Regions from separate parts of the Clostridium sp. TJA038 genome, predicted to be linked through region 2. Evidence: a T-box and tRNA genes for the amino acid it is inferred to sense, from the RefSeq annotation. Region 2 holds a T-box; the other holds one or more tRNA genes.
The links. The T-box of region 2 lies ahead of AC4FQV_RS01525 (valine--tRNA ligase). A T-box ahead of a tRNA ligase gene usually reads a tRNA of that ligase, here a tRNA-Val.
Positions count from the first base shown of each region.

Region 1: it encodes a tRNA-Val, which carries the amino acid that the T-box ahead of AC4FQV_RS01525 (valine--tRNA ligase) is inferred to sense. The anticodon was not compared.

Region 1 is NZ_JBZEFA010000001.1:59,284-68,727, forward strand. Features, by position in the region: gene AC4FQV_RS00290 (peptidoglycan DD-metalloendopeptidase family protein) at 1-94, shown strand, start outside; gene spoIIID (sporulation transcriptional regulator SpoIIID) at 163-414, shown strand; gene mreB (rod shape-determining protein MreB) at 505-1,542, shown strand; gene yyaC (spore protease YyaC) at 1,580-2,107, opposite strand; gene AC4FQV_RS00310 (hypothetical protein) at 2,266-2,904, shown strand; tRNA gene AC4FQV_RS00315 (tRNA-Thr) at 3,064-3,139, shown strand; tRNA gene AC4FQV_RS00320 (tRNA-Tyr) at 3,145-3,230, shown strand; tRNA gene AC4FQV_RS00325 (tRNA-Val) at 3,235-3,310, shown strand; tRNA gene AC4FQV_RS00330 (tRNA-Thr) at 3,333-3,408, shown strand; tRNA gene AC4FQV_RS00335 (tRNA-Tyr) at 3,414-3,499, shown strand; tRNA gene AC4FQV_RS00340 (tRNA-Thr) at 3,523-3,598, shown strand; tRNA gene AC4FQV_RS00345 (tRNA-Tyr) at 3,604-3,689, shown strand; SAM riboswitch class I at 3,762-3,866, shown strand; gene metK (methionine adenosyltransferase) at 4,098-5,273, shown strand; gene nagA (N-acetylglucosamine-6-phosphate deacetylase) at 5,359-6,495, opposite strand; gene recD2 (SF1B family DNA helicase RecD2) at 6,630-8,864, shown strand; gene AC4FQV_RS00365 (hypothetical protein) at 8,882-9,444, shown strand, end outside.
Region 2 is NZ_JBZEFA010000001.1:324,793-334,236, forward strand. Features, by position in the region: gene AC4FQV_RS01505 (M16 family metallopeptidase) at 1-752, shown strand, start outside; gene recX (recombination regulator RecX) at 758-1,396, shown strand; gene AC4FQV_RS01515 (transglutaminase-like domain-containing protein) at 1,402-2,568, shown strand; gene AC4FQV_RS01520 (tetratricopeptide repeat protein) at 2,638-2,988, opposite strand; T-box leader at 3,184-3,400, shown strand; gene AC4FQV_RS01525 (valine--tRNA ligase) at 3,526-6,168, shown strand; gene AC4FQV_RS01530 (bifunctional folylpolyglutamate synthase/dihydrofolate synthase) at 6,339-7,661, shown strand; gene AC4FQV_RS01535 (ClC family H(+)/Cl(-) exchange transporter) at 7,770-9,341, shown strand; gene AC4FQV_RS01540 (cupin domain-containing protein) at 9,397-9,444, opposite strand, start outside.

The DNA.
Region 1 (9,444 bases), 270 kb from region 2:
AGTTTCAGAAAATTACTTAATGTTCCATATGGAAAATTCTAAAGAACCAGTAGACCCTCAAAAATATTTAAAAGATGTTCCTGTAAAGGAATAAAAAATACATAATCAGCTGCTTTAATTTTAGCAGCTGATTTAATAAAAAAGATTAAGGAGGAATGGTTCTTGAAAGATTATATTGAGGAAAGAGTGTTAGAGGTAGCTCAATACATTATTTATTCAAGAGCTACAATAAGAAAAACAGCTAAGGTTTTTGGAGTTAGTAAAAGTACTATACATAAAGATATGACTGAAAGATTACCAAAGATAAATCCAGATATAGCAGAGGAAGCTAAAAGTATATTAGATTTAAATAAGGCAGAAAGACATATAAGAGGTGGAAAAGCAACTAAATTAAAATATAAAGTTGTTGAATGATGAAAATATTCCTTATATAATAAAAGTTAGTATTTATGTATAATGTTATAGAAAATAATAATAATTATTATATATTAGGGAGTTGTAAATATGTGGTTTTGGAAAAACAGTACAGACATGGGTATAGACCTTGGAACAGCAACTGTTCTTGTCTATATGAAGGATAAAGGTATAGTCTTAAAAGAGCCCTCAGTAGTTGCTATAGATAAAAACAAAAATAAGGTTTTAGCTGTTGGAGAAGCTGCAAGACAAATGATTGGAAGAACACCTGGAAATATAGTTGCACTTAGACCTATGAGGAATGGGGTTATATCAGATTATGAAATGACTGAAGCTATGCTTAAATATTTCATAAAAAAAGGTGTTGGAAATAGAAGAATATCAGCACCTAAAGTTATGATTTGTATTCCTTGTCAAGCAACAGAAATAGAGAAGAGAGCTGTTATAGATGCAGCAAAAAATTCAGGAGCTAAAGATGTTTACCTTATAGAAGAACCATTAGCAGCTGCTATAGGAGCAGGTTTAGATATATCTAAAGCAAGTGGACATATGGTTGTTGATATAGGTGGAGGTACAGCAGATATAGCAATAATTTCTCTTGGAGGAATTGTTATAAGAGAGTCTGTAAAAGTAGCTGGTGATAAATTTGATGAAGCTATAATAAAGTTTGTAAGAAATAAATATAAGCTTATGATTGGTGAAAGAACAGCAGAAGAATTAAAAATAAACGTTGCTACAGCAGTAGAAGGAAATAGAAAAGAAACTATGGAAGTTAAAGGAAGAAACCTTATTACAGGACTACCAGGAACTATAAATGTTGATAGTGATGAGCTTAGAATGGCTTTAAAAGATGAAGTTAGCACAATTGGAGAGGCAGTTCATTCTGTTCTTGAAAAAACACCACCAGAATTAGCAGCAGACATAATAGAAGAAGGAATTCTTATGACTGGTGGAGGAGCTTTATTAAATGGACTTGATAGATTTATTGAGGAAAGGACAGGCATTAAGGTTAAAGTAGCAGATGATGCTATAAAATGCGTTGCAGAGGGTACTGGTAAGGTATTAAAGACATTTGAAAAATTAAATATAAGTATGGATAATTTAGAAGTTAAATTGATAGACGAATAAAATTAACTACATATCTCTTAGATTAAGAGATATGTAGTTAATTTTTTTTATTTAAGTTATAGGCTGTAACTAAAGAATCTGCTATAACTTTAGACATATCTAATATAAAATTTAATCTAATAGGTCTAGAAGTAAATGATTCTATATTCTCAGAAGAATCTACTATAGCTATTATAGAAATATTTCCAACACTTCTTAAAGTTTTTCCAACACCTTTTCCAGGATATATTGGCTTAGTTCTAACATGAATTTCTCCAATAGAATTTGCATCACCTAAGCAAGCATCAATTGCTAGTATTTTATGATTAGGATATGCTTTTGAAATTTTATCTATTTCAGTATCTAAATTTAAGGCGTGAATTGGAGATTTTAAAGTTCCAAAAACCTTTAAAGGAAAAGATTTTTCTTTTAATAATGTACCAACCATAGGGCCAAGACAATCACCAATACATTTATCTGTTCCTATACATACTATAATTGTTTTTTCATCTATATGATTTTTAAGGAAATTAGAAATTTTATAATATGATAAGTTATTTTTATAGTAAATTTTCACTTTTTCCAAGGTATCACTATGTCAAAGGCTTAAAACTAGTTTGACATACTCCTTTCTTAATATTTTAAGTTTCTATCAGTTAATTATATGAAGGAAAAAATAGAAATATTAAATCAAGTATAAAAATATTTTATGTGGAAATTATTAAAGAAGAGGTGAGGACATTTATGAGTAGAAAAGTTTTAAGTCTTTTAGTAATAACTTTAACTATTATAACTTTAGGAGTTATTATAAATATTCCGAAGGTAAATAAAGAAAAAATAAAATTGAAAAAAGAAAGTTTAGTACTTAATGAAAATAATAATTTCAATAAAGAAAAAGTAGAAAAAGCACCTTTAAACGAAGAAAAAGTAATTTTGCCAAGTAAAGAAAAAAGTAATATAGAAAAAGATAATTTTATTAAAAAAGATGAAAATAATAAAGTAGAAGAAAATGATAAAAAAGAATTAGAAATAAATAAAGATTCAAATAAAGTTAATGAATTTAAAAATAGTAGTTCAAAGGAAAAAAATAATTCCTTAAAAGAAAATAAAAAGGAAAATATAAAGCTTTTTAAAGTTGATAAGTACTCTATTCCAAGTAAGATAAGTAAGAAGGATAAATTTAAATTATTAAAATTATCTAAGGAGTTATCTATAGATGACTATAAAACTTTATTAAAGCACATAAAAAGAACAGATGAGTTAGAGGCAGCTATTGATATATTTAAAATACTTCAAGAGAAGCTATCCTATAAAGATTTTGAGTATGTAAAAGAATTATTAAATCCTTTTATAAATATATCGCTAATAGAAGAAAAAATATAAGTTAAAAAAGAAGTAAATTGGAGAAAAAAAGAGTAATTTAAAAATAAATTAACATAATATCTTTAAATGGCTTAAAATTGAGTTTGAAATAAAAAGCATAACAATATATACTAAGTCTTGTCGATTGGCGATGAGCCAAGAGATAGAAGTTAAAAATACGCTGGTGTGGCTCAATTGGCAGAGCAGCTGACTTGTAATCAGCAGGTTATCGGTTCAAGTCCGATCATCAGCTCCATAAGTGGTGGAATTCCCGAGTGGCCAAAGGGGGCAGACTGTAAATCTGTTGTCGGACGACTTCGAAGGTTCGAATCCTTCTTCCACCACCAATAAGGTCGCATAGCTCAGCTGGGAGAGCACCTGCCTTACAAGCAGGGGGTCACAGGTTCGATCCCTGTTGCGACCACCATTAAAAATAAAATAATAAATACGCTGGTGTGGCTCAATTGGCAGAGCAGCTGACTTGTAATCAGCAGGTTATCGGTTCAAGTCCGATCATCAGCTCCATAAGTGGTGGAATTCCCGAGTGGCCAAAGGGGGCAGACTGTAAATCTGTTGTCGGACGACTTCGAAGGTTCGAATCCTTCTTCCACCACCAATTAAAAAATAAAATATAAATATGCTGGTGTGGCTCAATTGGCAGAGCAGCTGACTTGTAATCAGCAGGTTATCGGTTCAAGTCCGATCATCAGCTCCAAATGTGGTGGAATTCCCGAGTGGCCAAAGGGGGCAGACTGTAAATCTGTTGTCGGACGACTTCGAAGGTTCGAATCCTTCTTCCACCACCAGCAAGAGACACTTAATTTAGTGTCTCTTTGTTAAAATAATATATTTAAAATAGAATATTTAGTATTTATATACTCTTATCCAGAGAGGTGGAGGGAAACAGGCCCTATGAAACCCGGCAACCAGTGAAATTCACTAAGGTGCCAATTCCGGTAAAGAAATTCTTTACAAGATGAGAGAAGATAAATTTAGTGTATAACTAAAATCTCTTCTTAAGTCTTTAAGAAGAGATTTTTTTATTAAAATCATTTTAAAGGCGCGCATTAAGATGATTTTAATAAACAAAAAATATATTATTTTAAGTCGTGGGAAGATAATAAATATTACTTGTTGAATATATAGGGTTGGATAAATAAAAAATGAAAGGGGTGAATTAGCTATCTTAATATAAGTGTAAGATAGCCTAAATCATGAGAAGATTATTTACATCAGAATCAGTTACTGAAGGACATCCAGATAAAATTTGTGACCAAATTTCAGATGCAGTTTTAGATGCTATATTTGAAAAAGACCCAAATGCAAGAGTTGCTTGTGAAACAGCTGTTACTACAGGATTAGTAGTTGTAATGGGAGAAATAACAACAAACTGTTATGTTGATATTCCTAAAATAGCTAGAGAAACTATAAAAAATATAGGATATGATAGAGCTAAATATGGATTTGACTGTGAAACTTGTTCAGTTATGACTACAATAGATGAGCAATCATCAGATATCGCTATGGGTGTTGATGAAGCTTTAGAATCAAGAGCAGGAGAAAAAATTGATATAGATGCAGTAGGTGCAGGAGACCAAGGAATGATGTTTGGTTTTGCTACTAATGAAACTGAAGAATTTATGCCAGCACCAATAGCTATGGCTCATAGATTATCAAGAAGATTAACAGAGGTAAGAAAGAACGGAACTTTACCTTACTTAAGACCAGATGGAAAAACTCAAGTTACTGTTGAGTATGAAGATGACAAACCAGTTAGAATAGATGCAATAGTAATTTCAACACAACATGGTCCTGAGGTTTCTCAAGAGCAAATACAAGCTGATTTAATGGAGCATGTTATAAAAGCTGTTATACCAGCAGAATTATTAGATGAAAATACTAAATACTATATAAATCCAACTGGAAGATTCGTTATAGGCGGACCTCAAGGAGATGCTGGATTAACAGGAAGAAAAATAATTGTTGACACTTATGGTGGATATGGAAGACACGGTGGTGGTGCTTTCTCAGGAAAAGATCCAACTAAGGTTGATAGATCAGCTGCATATGCTGCTAGATGGGTAGCTAAAAACTTAGTTGCTGCAGGTGTTGCAGATAAATTAGAAGTTCAAGTTGCTTATGCTATAGGTGTTGCTAAACCAGTATCAATAATAGTAGATACTTTCGGAACAGGAAAAATTTCTGACGAAAAAATAGTTGATATAATAAATAAGGTATTTGACTTAAGACCAGGTGCTATAATAAGAGACTTAGACTTAAGAAGACCTATATACAAACAAACAGCTGCTTATGGACACTTTGGAAGAACAGATTTAGACCTTCCATGGGAAAACTTAAATAAAGTTGAAGAAATAAAAAAATATCTTTAATATAAAAAAGCTTAGGAAAAATCCTAAGCTTTTTTATATATTATTTATAAGTTCATAAAATTAATTTTGTAATATAATAAATTTTTTAAGCTTTATGAACTATTTTTCCATTAACTATTACGTATTTTATATCTATATTTTCATCAAAAAGAATTAAGTCAGCATCATAACCTTCCTTAATTAAACCTTTTCTATCGTCTACTTTACAATGTCTTGCACCATTATAAGTAGCCATTTTTATAACCTCATTAAGTGGATAATTAGTATTTAAAAATACATTTTTAACTGCAACATCTAATGTTAAAATTGAACCTGCTAAAGAACCACTTAATAATCTTGCAGCACCATTTTTAACTTCAACATCTTGACCACCTAATGTATACATTCCATCAGGCATACAACAAGCCATCATAGCATCAGTTATTAATAGAACTTTATCTGTTCCCTTTTGTTTATATGCAACTCTTAAACTTGGATATGCTATATGAATACCATCAGATATTGTTTCAGTAGTTATTTCACTATCAAAAACTGCACCTACAACTCCAGGTTCTCTATGAGTAAATGGAGTCATTGCATTAAAAAGGTGCGTAGCATGAGAACAACCACATTTTATTCCTTCCATAGCTTCTTCATAAGTTGCCTTTGTGTGTCCCATAGAAACTACTATACCTTTTTTGCTTAAAAATTTAGTAAGGTCTTTAGCACCATCTACTTCAGGAGCAAGAGTTATTGATACAACATCCTCTTCATGTTCTCCAACTAATTTATAAAAGTTTTCTTCAGTTGGAGGTATTAAAAATTCAGGATTTTGAGCACCTATGGCTCCAGGACTTATAAATGGACCTTCTAAGTGAGCACCTAAAACATTAGCACCTTCAGTTCCTTCAGTTTTTGCTTTATGAATTGCTTTCATTGATTTACATACATCTTCAGCAGCTACAGTCATAGTTGTTGGTAAAAATGAAGTTGTACCATGCTTAACTATAACTTTTGAGATTTCATTTATGGCTTCATAAGTTCCATCCATGGTATCATGCCCACCAGCACCATGTATATGAACATCTATAAATCCAGGAGATAGATACAATCCTTGTCCATCTATAACTTCACAATCACATTCATTTTTAGGATTTATATCTTTAATTTTCCCATTTTCTATAAGTATATTTCCTTTTTCAATCTTATCTAAATATACTATATTACAGTTTTTTATTAACATACGAATCACCTTCCTCATAATAATCTTAAAATTTTAATTTAAGTAAGTCAACATAATAAGCCTTATGATTTAAATTAAATAATTGTGATATAATTAGTAGTAAATATTAAAGAAAAAACCTTTTAGGAGGTAATATGGAAGTACTAAATGGAATAGTTGAGAGTATAGTATTTAATAGTGCAGATACTGGTTATACAGTAATAAAATTTAGAGAAAATAATATTAATCATACAGTTGTTGGAGTTTTGCCTCATGTAAAGGAAGGTCAAACTTTAAAGTTAAAAGGAAGTTGGGTTAATCATTCTAATTTTGGAAAACAATTTAAGGTGGAAGAGTGTGAAGAAATATTACCAACTTCAAAAGAAGGAATAGAAAAATATTTAGCTTCTGGAATAATACAAGGTATTGGGCCTGTTACAGCAAAAAAAATTGTAAATAAATTTGGAGAAGATACTCTTGATATTTTAGATAATAATATAGAAAGATTAAAAGAAATAGAAGGTATAGGAAAGAAAAAATTAGAAACTATAATTGATTCATATAAAGAACAAAGAGAATTAAAAAATATAACTATATTTTTGCAAACTCATGGATTAAGTGTAAATCAATGTTTGAAAATATATAAAAAGTATGGAGCAAACTCAGTAGAAACAGTAAAAAATAATCCATACATACTCTGTGATGAAATTTCAGGAATAGGGTTTAAAACTTCAGATAAAATTGCTAGAAGTTTAGGAATAGAAATTGATTCTCCCTTTAGAATTCAAAGTGGAATAAGATATGTAATAAATGATTTTTGTGCTAATGGGCATACATTTATGCCAAAGGATAAACTTATTAAAGAAGCTAGTAATGTACTTACTGTAAGTTATGATGTAATAGAAGAAAATATTAAAAATGCTGCTTTAGATAGAAAAATAAAACTAGAAAAAATTAATGATAAAGAAGGTGTTTTTACAATACCTAATTATTATTGTGAGCTTGGAATAACTAACAGAATTTTAACCTTAGCTATAAGTAATTTTCAAGATGTAAATGTAGATGTAAATCACTTAATACTTCAATTTGAAAAGAAAAATAATATAACTTTTGCTAAATCACAAAAAGATGCTATAATAAGTGCTTTTCAAAATGGTATAGAAATAATAACAGGTGGTCCTGGTACAGGAAAAACAACAATAATAAAATGTATAATTGAAATTTTTGAAACCTGTGGAATGAAGGTTCTTTTGGGAGCTCCCACAGGAAGAGCTGCTAAAAGAATGAGTGAATCAACAGGTAAAGAGGCAACAACAATACATAGAATGCTTGATATGGGGGTTTTTGAAAAGGAAGAAAGTGTTTTTATAACTAATACAGAAGATAATTCCTTAGAGGCAGATGTTGTTATAATAGATGAGGCATCAATGATTGATATAACTTTAATGAATGCACTTCTTAAGGCAATTAAAGTTGGAACTAGGCTTATTATAGTTGGAGATGTAGACCAGCTTCCATCAGTAGGTGCAGGAAATGTATTAAAAGATTTTATAGAAAGTGGCTTTACAAAGGTTGTACGTTTAAAAGAAATATTTAGGCAGGGAAAAGAGAGTATGATTGTAATAAATGCCCATAAAATAAATCAGGGAGAAATGCCTAAATTAAATGAAAAGGGAACAGATTTTTTCTTTATAAGAAATGACTTTCAAGATGGTATATTAAACACTATTGTAGATTTAATAAATACTAGATTACCTAAGTTTAATCCAAAGTGGGATAAATTAAAAAGTATACAGGTTTTAGTTCCTATGAAGAAGGGAATATTAGGAGTTACAAATTTAAATGAGAAACTTCAAAGTGTATTAAATCCAAAGGCACCTTATAAAAAAGAAAAAGAATTTAGAAGTGTTATATTTAGAGAAGGCGATAAGGTTATGCAAATTAAAAATAACTACTCTTTAAAATGGACTAGAATAGCAGGAAAAGGTGAGCATGAAGGTGTTGGCGTATTTAATGGAGATATGGGATTTATAAAAAGCATAGACCTAGAGGGAAAGAAATTGTCTATAATTTTTGATGATGAGAGAGAAGTTGTTTATGATTTTATGTATTTAGATGAATTAGATTTAGCTTATGCAATTACAATACATAAAAGTCAAGGAAGTGAATTTAAGGTCGTTATAATTCCAGCATATATGGGAGCACCCTTACTTATGAATAGGAATTTATTATATACAGGGATAACTAGAGCAAAAGAATTAGTGGTTGTAGTTGGAGTTCCAAAGGCTTTAAAATATATGGTTGATAATAATAGGAGTATGGAGAGATATTCTTCTCTTAATTGGAGGATAAGAGAAGTTATATCTAATGAGGTTTTTGAAAAAGAATAAAATAGGAGGAATTTCACTTGGGGTTATATGAAAATAACTTAAAAGAGGAGAATAAATATAATAGTTTATTAAAAAAGTGGTACTTTAAAAAAGAAGAAATATTTATAAATTTTATATGTGAGCCCTATGAAGATATAAATTTTCTTAAGGATTTTCTTTATTATTGTTTAAAAAATAGTGATAAAGTTTTATATGTAGGAAAAAATAAAAAATCTTTTAATAGTGAAAAGATAAAAGCATCAAATTTTTATTTTGTAAATTTTAGAGATATTTTTAACTTGAAAGAAAATTTTGATTTAGTAATTTATGATGACATAAGCTCTTATTCAAGTAAGACTTCTCTTCAATGTACTGAGGACTTGATGTATTTAAAAAGGTTTTGTAAAAAAATAATAATATGTTCAGTTTTTAAGATATTTAATAATATAAAGCACATAGAAGTTTTTAATAATAGAAAAGAACATTTTTTAGAACCTAGAGTTATAACAACTAGATATAACTTAGAATCATCTATGCCTTATAATTTATACGATTATATAGAATGGTTTATAAAAGAAAAAAGATTATTAGTTATAGATTT
Region 2 (9,444 bases):
AAGAACATGTTAAGGGCTTTAAAAGAAAACAGGTTTATGATTTTTATAAAAAATATTATACTCCTGATAATTGTGTAATTGTAACTGTAAGTGCCTTTAGTCATGAACAAATGCAAAAAATAATAACAGATTTATTTGGAAAGTGGGAAGGAAAAGCACATAAAAAGGCTAAAATAATAAGAGAGGAAAATAAGGAGTTAATAAAAACAACTTATAAATCTCAAATAGAACAAGGAACTGTAACTTATCTTTATGCTTTTAAAGAGGTAGATGAAGAAGATAAACTTCCTTTAAAAATTTTAAGTTATAAGTTAGCTGAAAGTTCTAACTCTATATTATTTAGAGAGCTTAGAGAAGAAAGAGGGTTAGCTTATGATGTGTATAGTCAAATGGATTTAGATGAAAATGTAAATACTATGAATATTTTCACATCAGTTAGAGAAGAATCAATAGGTGAAGTAATTGACATAATAAATAAAGCTATATTAGATATAAAAAATAAGAATATAAACTTTGATGAAGAAATGCTTTCTATGATGAAAAAAACTCACAAAACAGGGGTTGTATCTACCTTAGAAGATTGTAGTAGCCTTTGTAGTTATGTACTAGTTCAAAGCTTAGCAGGAAAAGATATAACAGAGTTTATAAATAGCATGGAAAAATTAGAAGTCTTAACTGGAGAAGATATATATAGAGTTTGCAATAAGTATTTAAATAAGCCTACTATACATATATTAAAACCAATGGAGTAGATGAAATGGGAAAAATAACTAGTATAGAAGTTCAAAAGAAAAATTTAAATAGAGTAAATGTTTATGTAGATGATAATTTTGCTTTTGCTTGTGATGCAGAGCTTATATATAAACAAGGATTAAAAAAGGATTCTTTAATAGATATTAAAAAGGTAGAAGAAATTGTAGAGGAAGATGAATTTATAAAGTGTAAAAATTCAGCCTTAAGAACTGTTGAAAAAACTTATAAAACTGAAAAGGAAATAAGTGAAAAACTTTTTGAAAAAGGATTTGAAGAAAATACTATTAAAAGAGTAATAGATTTTTTAAAAGAATATAATCTTTTAAATGATGAGAAATATGCAGAAATGTATATAAAAGATAGACTTAGAAGTCAAGGGAAAAATAAGATAAAATATGCGCTTATAAGAAAAGGAATTAATGATGAGATAATTTTAGATAAATTATCTAAAATAGATTCTGAGTGCGAGAGAGATACTGCCTTTAATTTAGCAGAAAAAAAATATAATATACTAAAGAAAAAAGAAAGTGATAAATATAAATTATCTCAAAAATTATTTAGATTTCTTTTATCTAAGGGATACGATTATGATTGTTGTAATAGTATAGTTAGAAAGCTTGTAAATAATGAATATATGGAGTAGGTGAAATGAAATTTAACTTAGTAGATATAATTATAGTTTTTTCTTTTATACTACCTTTAGTAGTTGCATACAAAAGAAAGTTTAATATAATTAGAATGAAAAATAGCATAGAGGAGTTAGGAAGATATATATCTTTCTTTCTTGCGCTATATTTAAGTTTTATTGCGGTAAAGAGAATAGATTTAATTGAGAGAGCTGTTTCTATTTTATTAGTTGAATTTAATAGTTTAGTTTCAAAATTCAATCTTTCACCACAGGTTATAATAATATTAATAGTTTTAATACTTACTATTTTTCTTTATTTTGTTGTAAAAATTATATTTAAGATATTTAGTTTCATTATTATAAATCCAATTCTTAAAATAATAAAAATAATGGAAGCTAAAAAGGGTGAAAGATTTGGTAAGTTTGCTTCACTTATATTAAGCATACCAAAGGCTATTTTTTACATGTTAGTAGTTGCTTTAGTATTAGTTATATTAGGAAGTAGAGGATATTTAGGAAATAAAGTAGAAAATTATACCTTATCTTCAAAGGCTTATAAAATAATAAGTAACAATAAGTATTACAAAGCTTTAAATAAAGATTATGAAACTTTTTATAAGGATTATGAGAACAAGGTAGATGAAAAGGAACAGGCTAGAGAAAAAGAAGAAAAAGAAGAGTATGTTAAAGAACAAAACAAAAATATTGTTTATATTTATAATGGAGTAACTTTAGATGAAGGAATAAAGTCTAATGAAGCTATTAAAGAAAAGGCTTTAGAGATTACTAAGGGAGCAAAAACAGATAGAGAAAAAGCTAAAAGAATATATAGATATGTAAGTGAAAGTATTACCTATGATGATGAAAAGGCAGCAAATATAGGAAAAGATACATCTAAATATAAATCAGGAGCAATTGAGGCCTTTGAAAGCAAAAAGGGAATCTGCTTTGATTATGCATGTCTTTATGTTGCAATGGCTAGAGATGTAGGGCTTAAGGTTAGATTATTAACAGGAGAAGCTTTTAATGGAAAAGAGTGGGGACCACATGCCTGGAATGAAGTTTATTTAGAGAATGAAAATAAATGGATAACAGTAGACCCTACCTTTGGAGATGTAGGAAATTATTTTGATAGCAGAAGAAATGAAAGCACTCATAGAGATGGGAAAATCGTAGGAGAGTGGTAATATAAAAATAAAACTCACAAATTATTAATTAAAAAAGTATTTGTGAGTTTTATTTTATGTAAAAAATTTTTATTTAGATATTTTGTTTAAAATTAAATTTATAGCTCTTTCACAATCAGAATCTTTATTATCTAAGGCCCAAGCCAAATTAAAATATCTTAAGGCTTTTGAGTTATTATTAATCATTGAATAGCAGTAAGCTAAGTTAAAGAAATATTTAGAGTCCTTATTAAGTTCTAAAGCTTTATTTAGCATATCTATAGCTTTTTCATATTGTTTTAACTTTATATAGCAAACTCCAGAATTATAATAACTATGACACTTGCATTCATCATTATCTAGAGCTTTTTTGTAATAATTTATGGCATCTGAATAGTTTTTAGTGTTATATAATTCATTTCCCTTTGAAAAGTTGTTCATTTTTACCTCCAATTAAGTATATATATTTAATTATTAACCTATTTAGCCATAATATTCATAATAAATAATAATTATAAATTAAATAACTATGTTTATTTAAATATTAAATCTTTTAAAGTTTAGCTTATATTTAAGCTTCTTTACTTGACATAAGTTAAAATAATGGTATAAGATATATCTATAATTTAAATAAGCTTATAAACAGAGATAAAGAGGAGTAAAGATAGGAAGAGCTTTAAGAGAGGAAATCCCAAGGCTGTAAGATTTCTAAGTTTGATATCTTGAAGGTAGCTTTTGAGTTTCTTTGATGAAAAGATTAAAGTAATCAAAGACGGCATAAATTCAGTCGTTAATTTTAGAGAGCCCTTTTAATGAGGGAAAAAAGGTGGTACCGCGAGTTTTCGTCCTTTTAAGGATGGGGACTTTTTTTTATTGCCTAAAAATATTATTAATTTGTTAAAAGATGTTTCAAGATAGTTTTTGAAATGTTTTATATAAATACATAAAATGTGTTTAAATTTTAAGGAGGTTAGTCTAATGGATAATAAAAATATTTCTACAACGTATAATCCTAAAGAGTTTGAAGAAAGACTTTATAGCACTTGGCAAGAGAAAAAGTATTTTACTCCTATAGTAGATAAGAGTAAAAAACCTTATACTATAATAATGCCACCACCAAATATAACTGGTAAATTACACTTAGGCCATGCACTTGATAATACACTTCAAGATATGCTTATAAGATTTAAGAGAATGCAAGGATATTGTACTTTATGGTTACCAGGAGAAGACCATGCTAGTATAGCAACAGAAGTTAAAGTTGAGAATGAACTTTTAAAAGAAGGTCTTTATAAGAAAGAAATGGGAAGAGAAGCTTTCTTAGAAAAAGTTTGGGAATGGACAGATGAGTATAGAGAAAGAATAAGAGAGCAACTTAAAAAAATGGGATGTTCAGCTGACTTTACAAGAGAAGCATTCACAATGGATGATAGATTAAGTAAGGCAGTAAGACATGTATTTGTTAAGTTATATAAAGAAGGTTTAATATACCAAGGAAATAGAATAACTAACTGGTGTCCTAAGTGTCAAACAGCTTTATCAGATGCTGAAATAGAGTATGAAGAAAAAGAGGGCAATTTCTGGCATATTAAATATCCAGTAGTTGGTTCTGAAGAGTTTTTAGAAATAGCTACAACTAGACCAGAAACTTTACTTGGAGATAGTGCTGTAGCTGTTAATCCAAAGGATGAAAGATATGCACATTTAGTAGGTAAAATGTTAAAATTACCTTTAACTGATAGAGAAATACCTATAATTGCAGATGATTATGTAGATGTAGAGTTTGGAACAGGAGCAGTTAAAATAACACCTGCACACGACCCTAATGACTTTGAAGTTGGTAAAAGACATAACTTACCACAAATAAGGGTTATGGATGATAGTGGTATAATAAATCATTTAGGTGGAAAATACAAAGGCTTAGATAGATATGAAGCTAGAAAACAAATGGTTTCAGATTTAGAGGAATTAGGATTATTAGTTAAGGTAAAACCTCATACTCATAATGTTGGTACTCATGATAGATGTGGAACTGTTGTTGAGCCAATTATATCAAAACAATGGTATGTAAAAATGCAATCATTAGCAGACCCTGCTATAGCAGTTGTTAGAAATAAAGGAACTAAGTTTGTTCCAGAAAGATTTGAAAAAACTTACTTCAACTGGATGGAAAATATCCAAGATTGGTGTATTTCAAGACAATTATGGTGGGGACATAGAATACCAGTATTCTACTGTAAAGATTGTGGAGAAATAATGGTTGAATTAGAAGACCCAACTAAATGTTGTAATTGTGGTTCAGAGAATATAGAACAAGATAAAGATGTTTTAGATACTTGGTTTAGTTCAGCACTATGGCCTTTCTCAACTTTAGGATGGCCAGATAGAACTGAAGATTTAGAGTTTTTCTATCCAACATCAACATTAGTTACAGGATATGATATAATATTCTTCTGGGTTGCTAGAATGATATTCTCAGGAATTCATAATATGGGAGAAACACCATTTGATACAGTATTAATACATGGAATAATAAGAGATGCTCAAGGAAGAAAAATGAGTAAATCTTTAGGTAATGGTGTAGACCCTTTAGAAGTTATAGATGAATATGGTGCAGATGCATTAAGATTTATGTTAGTAACAGGAAATGCTCCAGGAAATGATATAAGATATATTCCTGAAAGAGTTGAAGCTGCAAGAAACTTTGCCAATAAGATTTGGAATGCTTCAAGATTTGTTATGATGAACTTAGATAGAGAGCTTATGGATAAATACAAAGACTGCAAAGAGTATAGCTTAGCAGATAAATGGATATTATCAAGAATGAACTCACTAATTAAGGAAGTTACAGAAAACATGGAAAAATATGAGTTAGGAATAGCTCTTCAAAAAGTACATGATTTCTTATGGACAGAGTTTTGTGATTATTATATAGAATTAGTAAAACCAGTATTATATGGTGATGATGAAAAGGCTAAGGGAGTAGTATTTAATGTTCTTTATACTGTTTTAAATACAGGATTAAAATTATTACACCCAGTAATGCCATTTATAACTGAGGAAATATATACTCACTTAAGTACAGAAACAGAGTCAATTACAATAGCTGCTTGGCCAACATATGATGAAGCTTTAAATAATGAAAAAGCTGAGAAGGATATGACATTTATAATGGAAGCTATAAAATCTTTAAGAAATTTAAGAGCTGAAATGAATGTACCACCTTCAAGAAAAGCTAAAGTTATGGCTTATGCATCAGAAGAAGCTAAAGATGCCTTTATAAATGGTGGAGCTTACTTAGAAAAGCTTGCATCAGCATCAGAGGTTACTTTCTTAGATAATAAGGATAACTTAGATGACAACTTAGTATCAGTAGTTGTTAAGGGTGGAGAACTATTCTTACCATTACTTGATTTAGTTGATAGAGAGAAAGAATTAGAAAGATTAAACAAAGAAAAGACTAAACTTGAAGGAGAAATTCTAAGAGTTGAGAAAAAGCTTTCTAATGAGAGATTTGTAAGTAAAGCGCCAGAGGCAGTAGTTAATGAAGAAAGAGCAAAGGGTGTTAAATATAAAGAAATGTTAGAGGCTGTTTTAGAAAGAATAGAGGCTCTACAATAATATAACAATAAAGTTTAGTGTATCTAAAGTGCCTAAATAAGCTTATAAAAATATTAAAAGGATTATTTAAATAAAAGTTTAGGTTATTCTTATTAATATTTATAAAAGTGTTATTTAAGTTTCTTAAGATACACTTTTCTTATATCTTTTTAAGGAGGAATAAGATAATTATGAATTATGAAGAGGCTATGGAGTATATTGTTACTGCATCAAAATTTGGAATGAATTTAGGTTTAGAGAGAATAGAGAAGGTTTTAGAGTTTTTAGGAAATCCACACAAAAATATTAAATTTATACATGTAGGAGGAACTAATGGAAAAGGGTCAACTACTGCTATGATAGCATCCGTTCTAAAAGAGGCTGGTTTTAAGGTAGGAATGTATACTTCTCCTTATTTAGAAGAATTTGAGGAAAGAATACAAATTAATGGAGAGAACATAAAAAAGAATGAATTATCAAAGCTTATGGAAGAGGTAAAAGAAGCCATAGATAAAGTTGTTAATTTAGGGTATGATAGTCCAACTCAATTTGAAATAATAACTGCATTAATGTTTTATTATTTTTCAAAAAATAAAGTTGATTATGCAGTATTAGAAGTTGGTTTAGGTGGAAGATTAGATGCAACTAATGTTATAAATCCTAAGGTTGTTGTACTTACCTCTATAAGTTTAGACCATATGAATATTTTAGGAGATACTATTGAGGAAATTGCTAAGGAAAAATGTGGGATTATAAAAAGAGGTGTTCCTGTAATATCCTATCCTCAAGTTAAAGAAGCTTTAATTGTAATAGAAAAGACCTGTGAAAAATTAGGATGTTCTTTAGAGGTTGTAAATCCTAAAGAAGTAAAAAAAGTAGTAATAAATAAGAAAAAACATATTCAAAGCATAGAGGTATCAATAAATAATGAAATATTAAAATTTGATTTATCACTTTTAGGAAAACATCAAGTAAATAATTTTTTAGTAGCTCTAAAAACTTTAATAAAATTAAGAGATTGTGGAGTTAAAATAAGCAATTATGCTTTAGAGGAAGGATTTAAAAAGGTAAAATGGATTGGAAGAATGGAAGTGTTAAAAGAAAAGCCTCTAGTTGTAATAGACGGTGCACATAATATAGATGGTATAAAAAATTTAAGAAATAGCATAGAAGAATATTTTAATTTTAAAAATATAAATTTAATTTTAGGTATATTAGGAGATAAGCAAGTAGATAAGATGGTTAAAGAAATATGCAAGGAGGTAGATAAAGTTATTATAGTTGAACCTCATAGTGAAAGAGCAGAAGATATAGATGATTTATATAATAAAGCTAAAAAATATGTAAAGGAAGTTTTTAAATTTAAGGATTATAAAGAAGCTTATGATAAAGCTTATTCTCTTACAGATAAAGAGGATTTATTATTGATTTGTGGTTCTTTATACATGGTTGGAGATATGAGAAAAACTATAAGAAATAAAGAGCATACATCATTAAGAAGTATAAAGTATTAGAGTTAAGTAGATAAATTAAACTTAACTGGTTAAATGAGGTGTTTAAAGTTTGAATTTTTATTAACAAAAGGTATATAATTTATTAATAAATGTTGTGGATGTGATTATATGGAAAAGGATAAAGATAAAGAAGTACGCGGGTTAATAAACAATTTAGAGTTTAAGATAATAGTACAAGGGATAATTGTAGGAGTAATTGTAGGGCTTATAATTATGGTTTATAAAGCTATAATTGGTTTTGGTATGGAGCATTTTAATAAGCTTTATTCTTACACAAAGGAAAATCCTAAACTAATAATTCCATTATTTTTATTACTTATTATATTAGGTTTTGTAGTTGGAATTATAGTAAAGAGAAATCCTATGATTGGTGGAAGTGGTATACCACAAGTTGAAGGAGAATTAAATGGGAAAATAACTGTAAATTGGATAAAGGTATTAAGAGATAAATTTATTGGAGGAATAATATGTATGGCCTCTGGCCTTTCCTTAGGTAAAGAAGGTCCCTCTGTCCAGATTGGAGCTTCTATAGGAGAGGGTTTTGCAAAGATTTTTAAAAGAAGTGACTTTGAAAAAAGATTATTGATAACAGGGGGAGCGAGTTCAGGACTTGCTGTTATATTTAATGCTCCCTTATCAGGGGCAATATTTGCTTTAGAAGAAGTACATAGAAGTTTTTCATTACCTGTTATGTTGGCTGCACTTTCAGCTTCTCTTACAGGAGTTTTTGTGGAGAATTTCATTTTAGGAAATGAGTTTTGTATAAAAATACCTGAAATACAAAACTTACCAATAAAATATTATTGGACACTTATTCTTTTAGGAATTATTTTAGGAGCTACTGGATGGATTTTTAATAAAGGTTTATTAAAAACACAGGAGTTTTATCTTAAAACCTTAAAGAAAATTCCTGTTCAAGTTAAAACTATAATTCCTTTCATCATGGTTGGAGTTTTAGCTTTAACAATTCCTCAAGTTATAGATGGAGGAGATTCCTTAATTGAAAGTGTTATAGGAAATAGTTTTACTATAAAATTTTTAATTATAATATTAGTTTTAAAATTTATTTTTACATTTTTTAGTTATTCATCAGGAGTACCTGGAGGTATATTTTTTCCTTTATTAGCTATAGGAGCTTTAGTTGGAAGTATTTTTGGATTAAGTTTAAGTAAATATTTAGGACTAGATCAATCTTTAGTTTTAAACTTTATAGTACTAGCTATGGCAGCTCAATTTGCATCTATAGTTAAGGCACCTATAACTGGTTTAATGCTTATAACTGAAATGACAGGAACATTTAAACATTTATTACCAGTTGCTATAACTGTTACAGTATCTTATTTAGTTTCTGATATGCTTAGAAATAAACCAATTTATGAAAGTTTATTAGAAAACTTATTAAAGAGAATGAACATTAAATTTAGTAGCGGAAGTAAGAAAAAAGAAGTATTTGATTTTGAGGTTAAAATTGGTTCAGAGTTAGATGGAAAATTAATAAAAGATATTAAATGGCCAAAGGGTAGTTTAATAATAACAATTTTTAGAGGGGCAGAGGAAATAATACCAAATGGAGAATTTAGAATAGAAGCTGGAGATGTTTTAGAAGTTATCTTTAGTAAAAAGAATACTCCTCAGTATTATGATGAAATATCTAAAAAAACATATTACCAGATTAATTAACTTAAAGAGGAAAAGTTCACATAATAAATTTATTATGTGAACTTTTTTATAGTATTTATCTAGTTAATTTTTTTATTATTTTTTCATGTTTTGGATATTTATT